DNA from 2 places in the Micromonospora sp. WMMD729 genome. Region 1 is predicted to be linked to the other one. Evidence: predicted binding sites of a transcription regulator. Region 1 holds the regulator's gene; the other holds the start of a gene.
What was found. The regulator HrcA, encoded in region 1, represses chaperone genes, less so after heat shock. The targets are predictions, from matches to a motif close to GGTTNGCACNCTCNNNNNGAGNGTGCNAACC.
Positions count from the first base shown of each region.

Region 2: groL (chaperonin GroEL) is a predicted target of HrcA. The motif match lies at 4,673-4,703, and genes of this name have one in related genera.

Region 1 is NZ_CP186059.1:5,077,109-5,084,710, forward strand. Features, by position in the region: gene ACN263_RS23135 (PhoH family protein) at 1-266, opposite strand, end outside; gene ACN263_RS23140 (serine hydrolase domain-containing protein) at 398-1,783, opposite strand; gene ACN263_RS23145 (histidine triad nucleotide-binding protein) at 1,780-2,139, opposite strand; gene ACN263_RS23150 (SDR family NAD(P)-dependent oxidoreductase) at 2,187-2,774, shown strand; gene ACN263_RS23155 (16S rRNA (uracil(1498)-N(3))-methyltransferase) at 3,016-3,750, opposite strand; gene dnaJ (molecular chaperone DnaJ) at 3,752-4,900, opposite strand; gene hrcA (heat-inducible transcriptional repressor HrcA) at 4,974-5,996, opposite strand; gene ACN263_RS23170 (DUF4870 domain-containing protein) at 6,210-6,848, shown strand; gene hemW (radical SAM family heme chaperone HemW) at 6,912-7,602, opposite strand, start outside.
Region 2 is NZ_CP186059.1:6,004,382-6,011,983, reverse strand. Features, by position in the region: gene ACN263_RS27655 (GNAT family N-acetyltransferase) at 1-388, shown strand, start outside; gene paaN (phenylacetic acid degradation protein PaaN) at 439-2,112, shown strand; gene ACN263_RS27645 (GNAT family N-acetyltransferase) at 2,277-2,807, opposite strand; gene ACN263_RS27640 (cold-shock protein) at 3,088-3,291, shown strand; gene ACN263_RS27635 (hypothetical protein) at 3,411-4,625, shown strand; gene groL (chaperonin GroEL) at 4,898-6,520, shown strand; gene ACN263_RS27625 (hypothetical protein) at 6,579-6,824, opposite strand; gene ACN263_RS27620 (GNAT family N-acetyltransferase) at 6,902-7,602, opposite strand, start outside.

The DNA.
Region 1 (7,602 bases):
CGCCGGACGGCGTCAGTGGTCAGGGTCTCGCCTTTCTCGATGAGTTCGAGCAGCTCACTGAAGACCCGCTCGGCGAGGGCGTTGTCGGCGGGGGCGCCGGTGATGGTGATCTCGTTGCCGCGGACGTGCACGTCGCTGGCGACCGAGCGTTCGACGAGGCGCAGGATCTCGTCACCCGCGCCCAGCAGATTGACCATGATCTTGGGGTCGGGCACGGTGATCCTGGTCTGCACCCGGGGCGGGCCGGGAGGTGGGGTGCCAGTCATAGGTCGGGCCGAGGGGCCCTGCGCACCTGCTCTCGATCTCGGCGCCGGCCCGGTTGGCACGGCGTGCGGACGTTACACCCATCGTATCGGTTCAACGCGGGCCGCATCGCGCCCATTTCCGCTGGCCGCGATCAACTACCGACCCGGAAGTCGTACCTGTCGAAGGTCTCCTGGTGGCGGGTGAACCGGTAGGTGGCCCAGTGCATCCGGACCACCGTCCGAGTCTCGTCGCGGGTCAGCCGGAGCAGTTCGCCGACCTCCCGGCCGGAGACCGTGCGGAACACGTCCGGCCGGTCCGGCAGCGGTGCGAAGACCGCCGGCGGGCGGCCCGGCGGGTCGCCCGCGCCCTGCGCCCGCAGCGCGCCGTCGCGCCAGGAGAAGACGTACTCGAAACCCTCGCCCCACCAGCGGCCGAGCATCCCCCGGAGGGCCGCCGGGGCGGGTTCGCCGGGCTTCCACGGCGTGATGTCGGCCGGGTCGTGCGCGACCGCCTCGGTGAGCAGCCGGTGCGGCAGGTCGAACAGCTCGGTCGCGGTACCGGACGAGCCGAGCACCGCGGCGCCCATCGCTCCGGCGGTGCCGTCGCCGCCCCGGCGGCCGTACACCCCGGCGAGGAATCCGGGCATCGCCCCGTCGTGCCCCACGTGCACCACCCGTTCGCCCTGCGGGACGAGGATCAGGCCGAGCCCGAAGCCGGCGGCCCAGAGCGTCTCGTCGGTGGTGGTCGACGGCCAGCGCATCTCGTCCAGCGTGGTCGGGGTGAGGACCGCGCCGGCCGGGTCGAGCGCCGCCGGGTCGGCGAGGAACGCCGCCCAGCGGGCCATGTCGGTCGCGGTGCTCCAGAGCTGGGCGGCCGGGCCGACCGCGCCGAAGTCGGTGGGCGGCTCCGGGTGCGCCTCGTCGGAGTACGCGTCGACCAGGAACCCGGTGGCCGCCGAGGGGCGCGGGGTCACGGTCGTGTCGGACAGCCCCAGCGGGGTCAGGACCCGCTCGGCCAGCACCTCCGCCCAACTGCCGCCGCGCAGCCGACCGACCAGCAGGCCGAGTACGGCCATCCCGAGGTTGGAGTAGTGGAAACGTCGCCCCTGCGGCAGCACCCGCTCGGCCCGGCCCAGCTCGGCCACCAGCCGGGCGCCGTCCGGCGCGTCGAGGGTGTCCCAGACGTCACCGAACGGTTCGCGTTGCAGGCCGGCGGTGTGCGAGAGCAGCCGGCGTACGGTCAGCTCGCCGTGCGCCGGCAGGTCCAGGTGCCGACCCACCGAGTCGTCCAGGTCCAGCAGCCCGTCGTCGCGGCACTGGAGGGTGAGCACCGCCGTGAAGGTCTTGGTGACCGAGCCGATCCGGAACTGGGTGTCCGACCCCAGCGCGCTGTCGGTGCCGGTGCTGCCGACGGTGCAGCTCCAGAGAGGGCGGTCGGCCCGGTGCAGCGCCGCCGACACCGCCGGAACGCGGGCGTCGGCCTGCACCCGGCGCACCAGCCGGTCCAACCGGGGGTACGCGTCGCTGCCGGCCGTCACGTCAGGTCCCGGGCGAGCATGGGGCCGAGCGGCGCACCGCCGAGCAGGTGGGCGTGCGCGTGGAACACCTCCTGCCCGCCGTACGCCCCGGTGTTGAACATCAGCCGGAACCCGTCGCCGAGCAGCCCCTCGTCCTCGGCCACCGCGGCGGCCGTGGCCAGCACCGCCCCGGCCAGCGCCGGGTCACCCTCGGCCAGGGTGGCGACGTCGGCGTAGTGCTCCTTCGGAATGACCAGGACGTGCACCGGGGCCTTCGGGTCGATGTCGCGGAAGGCGAGCGTGGTGTCGGTCTCGCGGACCACGGTGGCCGGGATCTCCCCGGCGACGATGCGGCAGAACAGGCAGTCGGATCCCATCGGGGCAGTGTAAGGACGGCAGACGCGGCTCAGGCAGGATGGCCGGCATGACGGATCGGGCGGTTCTGGTGACGGGGTCCTCGCGCGGCATCGGCCGGGCGGTGGTGGAGGCGTTCGCCGCCGGTGGGGACCGGGTGGCGATCCACCACCGCGACTCCGCCGAGGCGGCCGAGAAGCTGCGTGCCGGGCTGCCCGGGTCGGGGCACGTGGTGGTCCGCGCCGACCTCACCGACCCCGAGGCGGTCCGCAGCATGGTCGACCGGGCCGCCGAGCAGCTCGGTGGCCTGGACGTGCTGGTCAACAACGCGGGCACGTACGGCGACCGGGACGTTCCGCACCCGATCTTCGGCACCTCGTACGACGAGTGGCAGGCACGCTGGCGGCAGGTGCTGGAGACCAACCTGACCGGTGCCGGGAACGTGATCTGGTGCGCCGCCCAGCACCTGCGCGAGCGGGGTGGCCGGATCGTCAACGTGTCGTCCCGGGGCGCGGCGATCCGGGCGCAGAGCCCCTTCGACCGGGTGGCCCGGCCCGAGGAGATCGCCGCCGCGGTGCACTGGCTGGCCTCGCCCGAGGCGGAGTGGGCGTCCGGAACGATCGTCGACCTGAACGGCGCTTCGTACCTGCGCAGCTGACCGGGGGCGACAGGGCCGTCCGGGCCGGCGCAGCCCGGCGGGTCGGCAGGGCCCCCTCCGGGTCACTCATCGGATCCTTTGCTCTGCTTCAACCACCGCAACACTCAAGGGCCGAAACTGTTGCCTCCGTTGAAGCAGAGCAAAGGACGCGGACGAGGTTGCCGGTGCCGGACACGACGGCCCGATGCGGCAGCCGGACACGACCGCCGGACACGTCAGCTTGCCGCGACCGACGGTCGGGCTACCAGCGGCCGAGGCGGGTGGCGAGGACGCTGAGCGCGGCCACGCCGGCCGTAGAGGTCCGCAGCACCTCCGGCCCGAGGCGTACCGGCCGGCCGCCGGCCTCGCGGAAGGCGGTCAGCTCGGCCGGGGCGATGCCACCCTCCGGGCCGACGACGAGGACGATCTCCCCGGCCGACGGCAGGTCGACGCCGGTCAGCGGCTCGTGGGCCTCCTCGTGCAGCACGTACCCGGCGGCGGCGCCGGCGATCCGGCGGGCGACCGTGGCGGTGGACTCGTCGGGCGCGCCGGCCACGACCGGCAACCACGGCCGACGGGCCTGCTTCGCGGCCTCGCGGGCGGTGGCGACCCACTTCTCCCGGGCGCGTACGCCCCGGTCGCCGCGCCACTGGGTGACCGAGCGCGACGCCGCCCAGGGGACGATCTCGTCCACCCCGACCTCGGTCATCGCCTGCACGGCCAGCTCGCCCCGGTCACCCTTGGCGATGCCCTGCACGGTGACGATCCGGGGTACCGGCGCGTCCGCGTACCCCCGGGAGGTGACGGTGGCCTCCAGGCTGCCCCGGCCGACGGCGGTTACCACGGCGGCGGCCGTGCCACCCCGGCCGTCGGCGAGCAGCAGCTCCTCACCGACCCGCAGCCGCTGCACGGTGGCCGCGTGGTGCCCCTCGGGGCCGTCGAGCGTCACCGCGTCGCCGGTGGGCAGCGCGTCGACGAGGAACAGCGGCGCCGACACGTCAGGCGTGGCCGTTGAACGCGTCGCGCATCCGGGAGAAGAAGCCGCCCTGCTTGGTCAGCTCGGCGACCTCCTCGCCCCGGGTCTTGGCGAAGTCGCGCAGCATCTTCTCCTGGTCGGGGTCGAGCTTGGTGGGCGTCCGGACGTCCAGGTGCACGTAGAGGTCGCCCCGGCCGGTGCCGCGCAGGTGCGGTACGCCCCGGGCGCGCAGGCGCAGCGTGCTGGCCGGCTGGGTGCCGGCCTTGACGTCGACGGTCTCCTCGCTGTCCAGCGTCTTGATGGTGAGTCGGGTGCCCAGCGCGGCGGCGGTCATCGGCACGGTGACCCGGCAGTGCAGGTCGTCGCCCTTGCGGGAGTAGACGTCGTGCGGACGCTCGTGGATCTCCACGTAGAGGTCACCGGCGGTGCCACCGCCCGGGCCGACCTCACCCTGCTGGGCCAGCCGGATCCGCATGCCGTCCTCGACGCCGGCCGGAATCTTCACGGTCAGCGAGCGGCGGGTACGCACCCGGCCGTCGCCGGCGCAGGTCGGGCAGGGGTGCGGGATGGTGGTGCCGTAGCCCTGGCAGACGGTGCACGGCCGGGCCGACACCACCTGACCGAGGAAGGTGCGCTGCACGGACTGCACCTCGCCCCGACCGCCGCACGCCTCGCAGGTGGCCAGGTGGGTGCCGGCCGCCGTGCCGGCGCCCGAACAGGTGGTGCAGAGCACAGCGGTGTCGACGGTGATCGGGGCCTCGACGCCGAACGCCGTCTCGTGCAGGTCCAGTTCGAGGCGCAGGATGGCGTCCGCGCCCGGCCGGGTCCGGGGACGCGGTCCACGGCCGGCGCCGCCACCGGCGCCACCGAAGAACGCGTCCATGATGTCCTGGAAACCGACGAACGGGCCTGCGCCGCCGGGACCACCCGGGCCGCCCGCGCCCCCGCCGCCCGGGGCGAGCGGGTCACCGCCCAGGTCGACGATCTGCCGCTTCCGGTCGTCCGAGAGGACCTCGTACGCGGCGTTGATGTCCTTGAACTTCTCCTGGGCCTCCGGGTCCGGATTGACGTCCGGGTGGAACTGGCGTGCCAGCTTGCGGTAGGCGCGCTTGATCTCGTCATCGGAGGCTTCCCGGCTGACACCGAGGATGCCGTAGTAGTCCCTGGCCACTGCGTTCCGTGTCCTCATGTTCGTCTCGCGTTGCGCCGACCGGCGGCCGCAGCCGGCCGTCGGCCCTGACTGGTCAGTTCTGGGCCAGCAGCTCGCCCACGTAGCGTGCCACGGCGCGCACCATGGCGATATTGCCGGGGTAGTCCATCCGGGTGGGGCCCAGCACCCCCAGGCCGCCCACGATGGTGGCGCCCGGGCCGTACCCGGTGCTGACCACCGAGGCGGCACGCAGGTTGTCGAATTCGTTCTCGTCGCCGATCAGCACCCGGGTCGTGCTGGGCTCGGTCTCGCCGATGAGCTTGAGGAGCACGACCTCCTCCTCCAACGCCTCCAGGATGGGCCGCAGCGAACCCTGGAAGTCGAGCAGCCCGCCCCGGGTCAGGTTGGCGGTGCCGGCCAGGGCGATGCGTTCCTCGTGCCGCTCGACAAGCGTCTCCAACAGGACGGTGGAGAGCGTGGTCATGGCCGGGCGCAGCGCGACCGGCGCCTCCTCCACCAACGCCTGCACCAGGGGAGGCGTGTCCGACAGGCGCTCGCCCGCCAGCTTCTCGTTGACCAGGCGACGCAGGTCGGTGACGTCGTCGGCGGGCACCGGACCGGGCAGCTCCACCAGCCGCTGCTCCACCCGGCCGGTGTCGGCGATCATGACGAGCATCAGCCGGGTGGTGGAGATCGGCACCAGCTCCAGGTGGCGCACCGAGGAGCGGGCCAGGCTCGGGTACTGCACGACGGCCACCTGCCGGGTCAACTGCGCGAGCAGCCGTACGGTGCGGTGCACCACGTCGTCGAGGTCGACGGCCCCGACCAGGAAGCGCTCGATGGCCCGGCGTTCGGCCGGGCTGAGCGGCTTGACCCGGGACAACCGGTCGACGAAGAGGCGGTAGCCGCGGTCGGTGGGCACCCGGCCGGCGCTGGTGTGCGGCTGCCGGATGTAGCCCTCCTCCTCCAGCACGGCCATGTCGTTGCGGACCGTCGCCGGGGAGACACCGAGCTGGTGCCGCTCGACAAGCGCCTTGCTGCCGACCGGCTCCTGAGTCGAGACGTAGTCCTCGACGATGGCGCGGAGCACGGCGAGCTTGCGGTCGTCCAGACCCATCCTCCGCACCTCCTGTCGCACGTCGGCCGCCGGCCCACCCGGGCCGACGGACCGTCCTGGCACTCGACTGTAACGAGTGCCAGTCTACGTCGGCGGACCCGCCGACGCGATGATCAACGACGGCCCGTGCCACCTCGCGCGGGCCGATCGGCCCGGGCGAGAGGGCGATGTCGCTCTGGTGCGGCGTTGCTCACGGCACCTACCGTGACAACCATGACTGAACCACCTCGCCCTCCCGGCGCGGGAGACCCCGGCGCCTACCCGCCGGAACCGAATCTCCCCGGCTCGTCCTCGTCGGCCGAGCCGCCCACCGCACCACTGTCCGGGGCACCCGGCCCGGGCGGCTATCCCCCGGCCGGTGGCTATCCGCCGCCCACCGGTGACCAACCGCCGTCGGGCGGCTACCCTCCGCCCGGTGGCTACCCCCCGCCGGGCGGTTACCCGCCGGGTGGCCCGACCGGCGGGTATCCGACCGGCGGCGCCTTCGGTGGCCCCGGTGGCGGCTACGCCAACAACGAGGACAAGACCTGGGCGCTCGTCGCGCACTTCGGTGGCGCGGCCGGCGCGATCATCAGCGGTGGCGTGCTGGGCTGGATCGCCCCGCTGGTGGCGCTGCTGGCCCGGGGCAGCCAGTCCCCGACCGTCCGGGCGCACGCCGTGTCGGCGCTCAACTTCCAGCTCATCTGGTCGATCGTCGGCCTGGTCGGTTGGGTGTTGTCCTGCATCCTGATCGGTTTCATCGGCGTCGCGGCGGCCATCATCCTCGGGGCCGTGTGCGGCATCCTGGCCGGTATCAAGGCCAACGAGGGGCAGCTCTACCGCTACCCGCTGTCCGCCAACTTCATCAAGTGATCCGGGCCGGCCGCTCCCCCGGCCGGTCCGGCACACCGCCGCCGGCCGGGTGGGGTGTCCGGCTCAGGGCAGCAGGTCGCGTACGACCGCGTCGGCGAGCAGCCGGCCGCGCAGGGTGAGCACCGCCCGTCCGGCGGCGTACCGCTCGGCGTCCAGCAGGCCGTCGGCGAGGGCTCGCGCGGCACCGGCCCGGCCGGCGTCGTCGAGCACCCCCAGCGGCAGCCCACTGGCGAGCCGCAGCCGGAGCATCACGTCCTCCATGTGCGCCTCGTCCGTGGTGAGCACCTCGCGGGCCAGGCCGGGTGACGCGCCGGCGGCCAGCCGCTGGGCGTACGTCGTGGGGTGCTTCACGTTCCACCAGCGCACCCCGCCGACGTGGCTGTGCGCGCCCGGCCCGAGGCCCCACCAGTCGGCGCCGGTCCAGTAGAGCAGGTTGTGCCGGCACCGGGCCTGGTCGGTGCGGGCCCAGTTGGACACCTCGTACCAGGAGAGGCCGGCCGCGTCGAGGGCGGCCTCCGCGGCCAGGTAGCGGTCCGCCGCCACGTCGTCACTGGGGTACGGCACCTCGCCGCGCTTCATCCGGGCGGCGAGCCGGGTGCCGTCCTCCACGATGAGGGCGTACGCGCTGACGTGGTCGACCCCGGCGGCGACGACCTGCTCCAGTGTCCCGGCGAAGTCCTCGGCCCGCTCCCCCGGCGTGCCGTAGATCAGGTCCAGGTTGACGTGGTCGAACCCGGCCTCGCGCGCCTCGGAG
Region 2 (7,602 bases), 930 kb from region 1:
TGACGTGCAGTGGGAGCCGGAGCAGGTGGACGCCGAGCGCCTCCGGGGCATGGAGCGCGCGCTGGACGCCCGGGGGCGGCGGCGGTACCACCTCGGAATGCTGCACGAGGAGACCGGCCGGGTCGTCGCCTGGACTCTGCTGGATGTCGGTGCCTCCGCCGACTGGCACGCCTACCAGCAGATCACCATCGTCGACCCGGATCACCGTGGGCACCGGCTGGGTCTGATCGCCAAGGCGGAGAACCTGCACCACCTGCTCACCCACGAGCCCGCCGTACGCGTCATCGACACCTGGAACGCCGCCAGCAACAGCCACATGGTGGCGATCAACGAGCAGCTCGGGTTCCGTCCGGTGGACGCCTGGGACAACTGGCAGCTCACCCTCTGACGGGTATCCGCCGCTACTGTCCGCGGACCTCCGTCATGCATGATGGCGGCATGACGGAGACCCCGCATCCCCTGTACGACAGGCACGCCGACACCCTCAACCGTGCGCTGACCGCGATCACGGAGCGGGGCTACTGGTCCGCCTATCCCGAGTCCCCCAGCCCCCGCGTGTACGGCGAGACCGCCGCCGCCGACGGCAAGGCCGCGTTCGAGGCGTACCTCGGTGGTGATTTCCCGCTCGACCAGCCCGGCACCGGCGAGCGGACCGCCACCGAGACGAGCCCGTTCGGGGTCGACCTGGCGGTGCGCTACCCGCACGCCGGCCCCGACGAGCTGGTCGCCGCCGCCTCGGCCGCGCTGCCGGCCTGGCGCGACGCCGGTCCGCAGGCCCGGGTGGGCGTCTGCCTGGAGATCCTCGACCGGCTGCACAAGCACATCTTCGAGCTGGCCAACGCGGTGCAGTTCACCAGCGGGCAGGCGTTCGTGATGGCCTTCCAGGCCGGTGGCGCGCACGCGTTGGACCGGGCGCTGGAGGCGCTGGCGTACGCGTACGCCGAGATGACCCGGCACCCGGGCACGGCCGGCTGGGAGAAGGCCGCCGGCAAGGGCGACCCGCTGCGGATGACCAAGACGTTCCACGTGGTGCCGCGTGGCGTGGCGCTGGTGATCGGGTGCAACACCTTCCCGACCTGGAACTCCTACCCGGGGCTGTTCGCCTCGCTGGTCACCGGCAACCCGGTGATCGTGAAGCCGCACCCGCGCGCGGTGCTGCCGCTGGCGATCACCGTGAAGTACGCCCGGGAGGTGCTGGCCGAGGCCGGCTTCGACCCGAACCTGGTCCTGCTGGCCGCGGAGGCCCCCGGCGAGAAGCTCGCCAGCGACCTGGCCCTGCACCGGGCCGTCAAGATCGTCGACTTCACCGGCTCCACCGAGTACGGCGACTGGCTGGAGACGCACGCCCGGCAGGCGTCGGTCTACACCGAGAAGGCCGGCCTGAACACGGTCGTCATCGACTCCACCGACGACTTCGCCGGCATGTGCCGCAACCTCGGTTTCACGCTGACCCTCTACAGCGGGCAGATGTGCACCACCTCGCAGAACATCCTCATCCCGGCCGGCGGCATCGAGACCGACCAGGGGCACAAGAGCTTCGACGAGGTGGCCGGCGGGATCGCGGCGGCGGTCGGCAAGCTGACCGCCGACCCGGCCCGGGGCGTCGAGCTGACCGGTGCGATCGTCAACGACGGGGTGCTGGAGCGGCTGGCCGAGGTCACCAAGGTGGGTGAGCCGGTCCTGGAGTCGCGGACCGTGGCCCACCCGGCGTACGCCGACGCGGTGGTGCGTACCCCGACGATCGTGAAGCTGACCGCGGACGACGAGCAGGCGTACGGCCGGGAGTGGTTCGGGCCGATCTCGTTCGCCATCGCGACCGACTCCACCGCGCACAGCCTGGAGCTGATGCGCCGGACCGTCGGCGAGAAGGGCGCGCTGACCGCCGGGGTCTACTCGACCGACGAGGCGGTGCTGGACGCCGCCGAGGCGGTCGCGGTCGAGGTCGGGGTGCACCTGTCCTGCAACCTCACCGGCGGTGTCTTCGTGAACCAGTCGGCTGCCTTCTCCGACTTCCACGGCAGTGGCGCGAACGCGGCGGCCAACTCGGCGCTGACCGACGGGGCTTACGTGGCGAACCGGTTCCGGATCGTGCAGTCTCGGCGTCCTGCTTGATTGGTTGCGGTGGGGGTTTCCGGGGCAGCCCGCCCCGCTCCGGGCGGTCAGGCTTGATCCCTGCGCGGGGCGGGCTGCCCCGGAAACCCTCTCGTGGGCACGGTGTCGCCTGACGGTCCGGTTTTAGGGACATCTTGGTGGTCTTGCCTTGGGAAGGGTCCTTCTTATGCGGGGCGGCGCATCTGGAGTTCGGTCAGGGCGGGGATCGTGGGGTGGGGGACCCGTACGCCCGTGTCCTTGAAGCCCAGCCGCTGGTAGGCCCGGTAGGCGCGGTCGTTGCCGACCACCACTTCCAGCAGCAGTTCCGGCCGGCCGCAGGCCCGCGACCAGGCGGCCACCCCGTCGATCAGCTCGCCGAGGAGTCCGCTGCCCCGCCAGGCGGGCGTGACGTACACGGCGTAGATGACGGTCAGGTCGGGCTCGTCCGGGGCGGCCGTTCCACCGGCGTGCCCGACGAGCCGGCCGCCCGGGTCGGCGACGAACTGGGCGTTGTGCGGGCCGGTCGACGTGTACGCCACCCGGGCGGCGAACTCGTTGTGCGGTCGGGCCGCGGCGTCGGCCAGGGTCTCCAGGAAGGCCAACGGCGCGTCGGCGAGCATCTCCAGGCGCAGCGCCCGCATCCGGGCGGCGTCCTGCGGTCGTACGCGGTGGATCCGCGCCTGCCGCAGGGCCGCGGCGCCCGGGTCGGTGGTCATGTCCGCATGCCTACCACAGCCGCGTGCACCCGCGCCCGGTGCGGCCGGAACTCCGCCATCCGCCCCAAACACAACCATCGTCATGAATCCGACGGACCCTCGGATCGCCACGAATTATGCCCGATTTGTGGTCGTGCGCTCCCGTCACTCCTCGTGTAGCGTGCGATTTCGATCACCTCTTTCAGCGGTCGCCGTCGATCGCTGTGGCGGTGGTCCACGGGTGTCCGGCCGTGCCGGGCGTTCGGGCAGGCAACGCCGCGCAGAGTGAGGGAAGTGCACCGTGGCACAGGGTTCCGTGAAGTGGTTCAACGCCGAGAAGGGTTACGGCTTCATCGCCGTCGACGGCGGTCAGGACGTGTTCGTCCACTTCTCCGCGATCGAGATGGACGGTTACAAGGCGCTCGACGACGGTCAGCGGGTCGAGTTCGAGATCGCCCAGGGTCAGAAGGGCCCGCAGGCGGAGCACGTCCGCGTCATCGGCTGACCGATCCCCCCGATCTGCTCGCCGGCGGATCCGCCCGATCGGCTGGCGAGTCGGGGCTGCGGCGCGGACGCCGGCCCGGGAAGATCGTGAACCGTTCCAGCCGATGCTGAGGAGGGTTCATGACCGACCAGCCGCCGCCACCCGCCACACCCTCCGGGCCGGGTGAGCCGAGCCGGCCCGACCCCACGTCGCCCGGCGACGGCTCCGGCGCGTCACCCGCGCCGGGCACCCCGCCCGTCCCGGGCGCTAGCCTGCCGCACGAGGGCCCGCCGCCGCAGGGCTGGGACCCCGCGCAGGCATGGGGTCAGCCCAGCGGTCCGCCGCCGGGCTGGGATCCCGCCCAGGGAGCGTGGGGTCAGTCCGCCGGTCCGCCACCGCAGGGCTGGGCCTTCCCGCCCACCGGCGGCTACCCGCCGGGGGCCGGTCCCTACGGCGGGCAGCCGTGGTATCCGGGGGCGCCGGCCGGCTGGTACCCGCCGGGTTACGGCCTCGACCCGAACGACGCCCTGGTCACGCCGCCCGGCGGCGGCATCGGGGCCTGGTTCGACCGGTTCTGGGGCGCGCTGCGCCGGGGCTGGCGGCAGTTGGTGCCGATCATGTTGCTCACCCAGGTCCTGCCGGCGGCGGTGCTCTCGGTCATCTCCTTCGGCGTGGACCCGTCAGCCGGGTGGGAGGCCCAGGCCGAGACAGACCCGACCGGGCTGCCCGACAATTTCGCCACCGGCCTGTTGACCGTCGTCGTCGTGCTGGTCGTCGGCAGCCTGGTGATCGGCCTGGTGCAGGCGCTGGGCTGGGCTGCGGGCAGTTGGGTGATCACCCGGCAGGCGGCCGGTCAGCCCGCCGAACTCGACGCGGCGCTGCGGTACGGGCTGCGCCGGGCGGTCGGCCTGTGGGGTTGGACGCTGCTGGTCAGCCTGCTCGTCGGCATCGGGGTCTGTTTCTGCGTGCTGCCCGGCATCTACCTGGCGTTCGCGTTGAGCATGGCCGGCCCGGTCTACCTGTTCGAGCGGCACAATCCGATCGGCCGGTCGTTCCGGATGTTCCACGACCGGCTCGGGCTGCTGCTCGGGCGGGTGGCCCTGGTGGGCGCGGCGGTGATCATCGGAACCGTGGTGTCCAGCATCCTGGAGTCGGTCGGCACCACGGCGTTCGGCGAGGATCCGTTCGCGTCCCCGGGGGCCGCGGTCGGGGTGGTGGTGGTCATCGGCATCGCGGCGGTGCTGGCCCTGCCGGCCCACCTCGCCCAGTTGGTCGGTCTCCTGATCACGTACGCCGAGCAACGCGCTCATGAGGGGCCCGTGAACGGGGCCACACTGGCGGCGGAACTCGGCTGACCGGGCTCATCGTGCTTGCACTCGGCAGGTGAGAGTGCTAAACAAGTCATTGGCACTCGCATACCGTGAGTGCCAATGGTCGGGACGGTGGGGCCTGGTTGTGCCGGTGTGGAGACACCGGGGCAGCACATGGCCGGTCGTCGCGGGCTATCCGGCCCGGCCGAAGGACGTCGTCGTCGCCAGGTGGCGACGTCCCAAGGTGCGTACACCAGGCGGCCCATCCGGGGGACACATCTCGGGTGGCCCGTGAGTGTCCAGGAGGACAACGCCGTATGGCCAAGATGATCGCGTTCGACGAAGAGGCGCGCCGCGGCCTCGAGCGGGGCATGAACCAGCTCGCCGACGCCGTAAAGGTGACCCTCGGCCCCAAGGGCCGCAACGTCGTGCTCGAGAAGAAGTGGGGTGCCCCCACCATCACCAACGATGGTGTGAGCATCGCCAAGGAGATCGAGCTCGAGGACCCGTACGAGAAGATCGGCGCCGAGCTGGTCAAGGAGGTCGCCAAGAAGACCGACGACGTCGCCGGTGACGGCACGACGACGGCGACCGTCCTGGCCCAGGCCCTGGTTCGCGAGGGCCTGCGCAACGTGGCCGCCGGCGCCAACCCGATGGCCCTGAAGCGGGGCATCGAGGCTGCGGTCGCGAGCGTCTCGGAGGGGCTGTCCAAGCTCGCCAAGGACGTCGAGACCAAGGAGCAGATCGCCTCCACCGCCTCCATCTCCGCTGGTGACACCAGCGTCGGCGAGATCATCGCCGAGGCGATGGACAAGGTCGGCAAGGAAGGCGTCATCACCGTCGAGGAGAGCAACACCTTCGGGCTGGAGCTGGAGCTCACCGAGGGTATGCGCTTCGACAAGGGCTACATCTCGGCCTACTTCATGACCGACCCGGAGCGTATGGAGGCCGTCTTCGACGACCCGTACCTCCTGATCGTCAACAGCAAGATCTCGTCGGTCAAGGACCTGCTCCCGATCCTGGAGAAGGTCATGCAGTCGGGCAAGCCGCTGCTGATCATCGCCGAGGACATCGAGGGCGAGGCCCTGGCCACCCTGGTCGTCAACAAGGTCCGGGGCACCTTCAAGTCGGTCGCCGTCAAGGCGCCGGGCTTCGGTGACCGCCGCAAGGCCATGCTCGCCGACATCGCCATCCTCACCGGTGGTCAGGTCATCAGCGAGGAGGTCGGCCTCAAGCTCGACGCCGTCGGCGTCGACATGCTGGGCCGCGCCCGCAAGGTCGTGGTGACCAAGGACGAGACCACCATCGTCGACGGTGCCGGTGACGCCGAGCAGATCCAGGGCCGGGTCAACCAGATCCGGGCCGAGATCGACAAGAGCGACTCCGACTACGACCGCGAGAAGCTGCAGGAGCGGCTGGCCAAGCTGGCCGGCGGCGTTGCGGTCATCAAGGTCGGCGCGGCCACCGAGGTCGAGCTGAAGGAGCGCAAGCACCGCATCGAGGACGCCGTTCGCAACGCGAAGGCGGCCGTCGAGGAGGGCATCGTCCCGGGTGGTGGTGTCGCGCTGGTGCAGGCCGGCAAGACCGCCTTCGACAAGCTGGACCTGGTCGGCGACGAGGCGACCGGTGCCAACATCGTCAAGGTCGCGCTGGACGCCCCGCTGCGGCAGATCGCCGTCAACGCCGGCCTCGAGGGCGGCGTCGTGGTGGAGAAGGTCCGTAACCTCGAAGCGGGTCACGGCCTCAACGCCGCCAACGGCGAGTACGTCGACCTGCTGGCCGCGGGCATCATCGACCCGGCCAAGGTGACCCGTTCGGCGCTGCAGAACGCGTCGTCGATCGCCGCGCTGTTCCTCACCACCGAGGCCGTCGTCGCGGACAAGCCGGAGAAGACCCCGGCCGCCCCGGCTGGCCCGGGTGGCGGGGACATGGACTTCTGAGTCCAGTTCCGACACACCGAACGGGGCGGGCCGCTGACGCGGTCCGCCCCGTTCGTCGTCAGGTGGGCAGTGGGCGCTGGTTACGGCGCTTCTGCGCCCGGTCGTACGGCGGCAGCAACTGGATCGGCGCGTCCACCATCTCCTGCGGTTCCTCGGTGGCCGGTGGGCCGTCGGCGCTCATCTCGGCCAGTTGTTCGGCGTCGCCGTAGTCCAGTCGGTCGAACGGCAGTTGGCCGGGCAGTTCGCCGACCGGTTTCCAGGTGATCGGCGGGCCGTCCTCGGTCTGGTCGTCATCCGCGGTCATGGCTGCCTCCTCTACCGAAACGGTAGGGGGCGTCGATGCCCGACGCGGGCGAATGGATCAATATCCCATTTGCCCCGCTATTGCGCCCCGAGGTGCCGCCGGTACAGGAAGAAGACCCGCTCGATCCGTGCGCCCGCGCTGCCCGAGTAAAACGGCACCGGCCCCACCCAGCCGATCTCCGCCCGGTCCAGACCCGCCGCCCGCTGGTCCCGCAGGCAGCGCCGAAGCAGCACCCCACCGATGCCCGAACCCTCGGCGGCCGGGGCGGTGCCCATCGGCCCGAACCAGCTCGGCCGGGACGATCCGTAGGCGGCGAAACCCAGCACCTCGCCGGCCCGCTCCGCCAGGTGGCAGCCGGCCCCCGCGCGGCCCACCGATCCGACCAGCTCACCGTCCCAGGCACCGCCGAAGGTGGACCGGGCGAACGCGGTCAGCGCCGGCAGGTCCGCGGGCTCGGCTCGCCGTACCGTGATGCCCTGCCCGGCCAGCCGCCGCTCGGCGGCCTCCGTCGACCGCAGCGCCGGCGATCCGTCGTACGACAGGTCCGCCGTCATGTTCCAGGCGGTCCGGTCCTGCCGGTAGCCGAGCGCCAGGGCCGCGCACACCGCCGGCGTGTACCGCACGTCGATGCCCGGCCAGGCGTAGTAGGGCGGGTTTCCGGCCAGCAGCACCTCGGTGACGCCCTGCCCGGCGAGTGCCCGCTCGGCCCCGGCGAGCAGCGCGCGGCCCACGCCCCGGCGGCGCTGCGCCGGCAGGACGGCGACCAGGTCCACGTGCC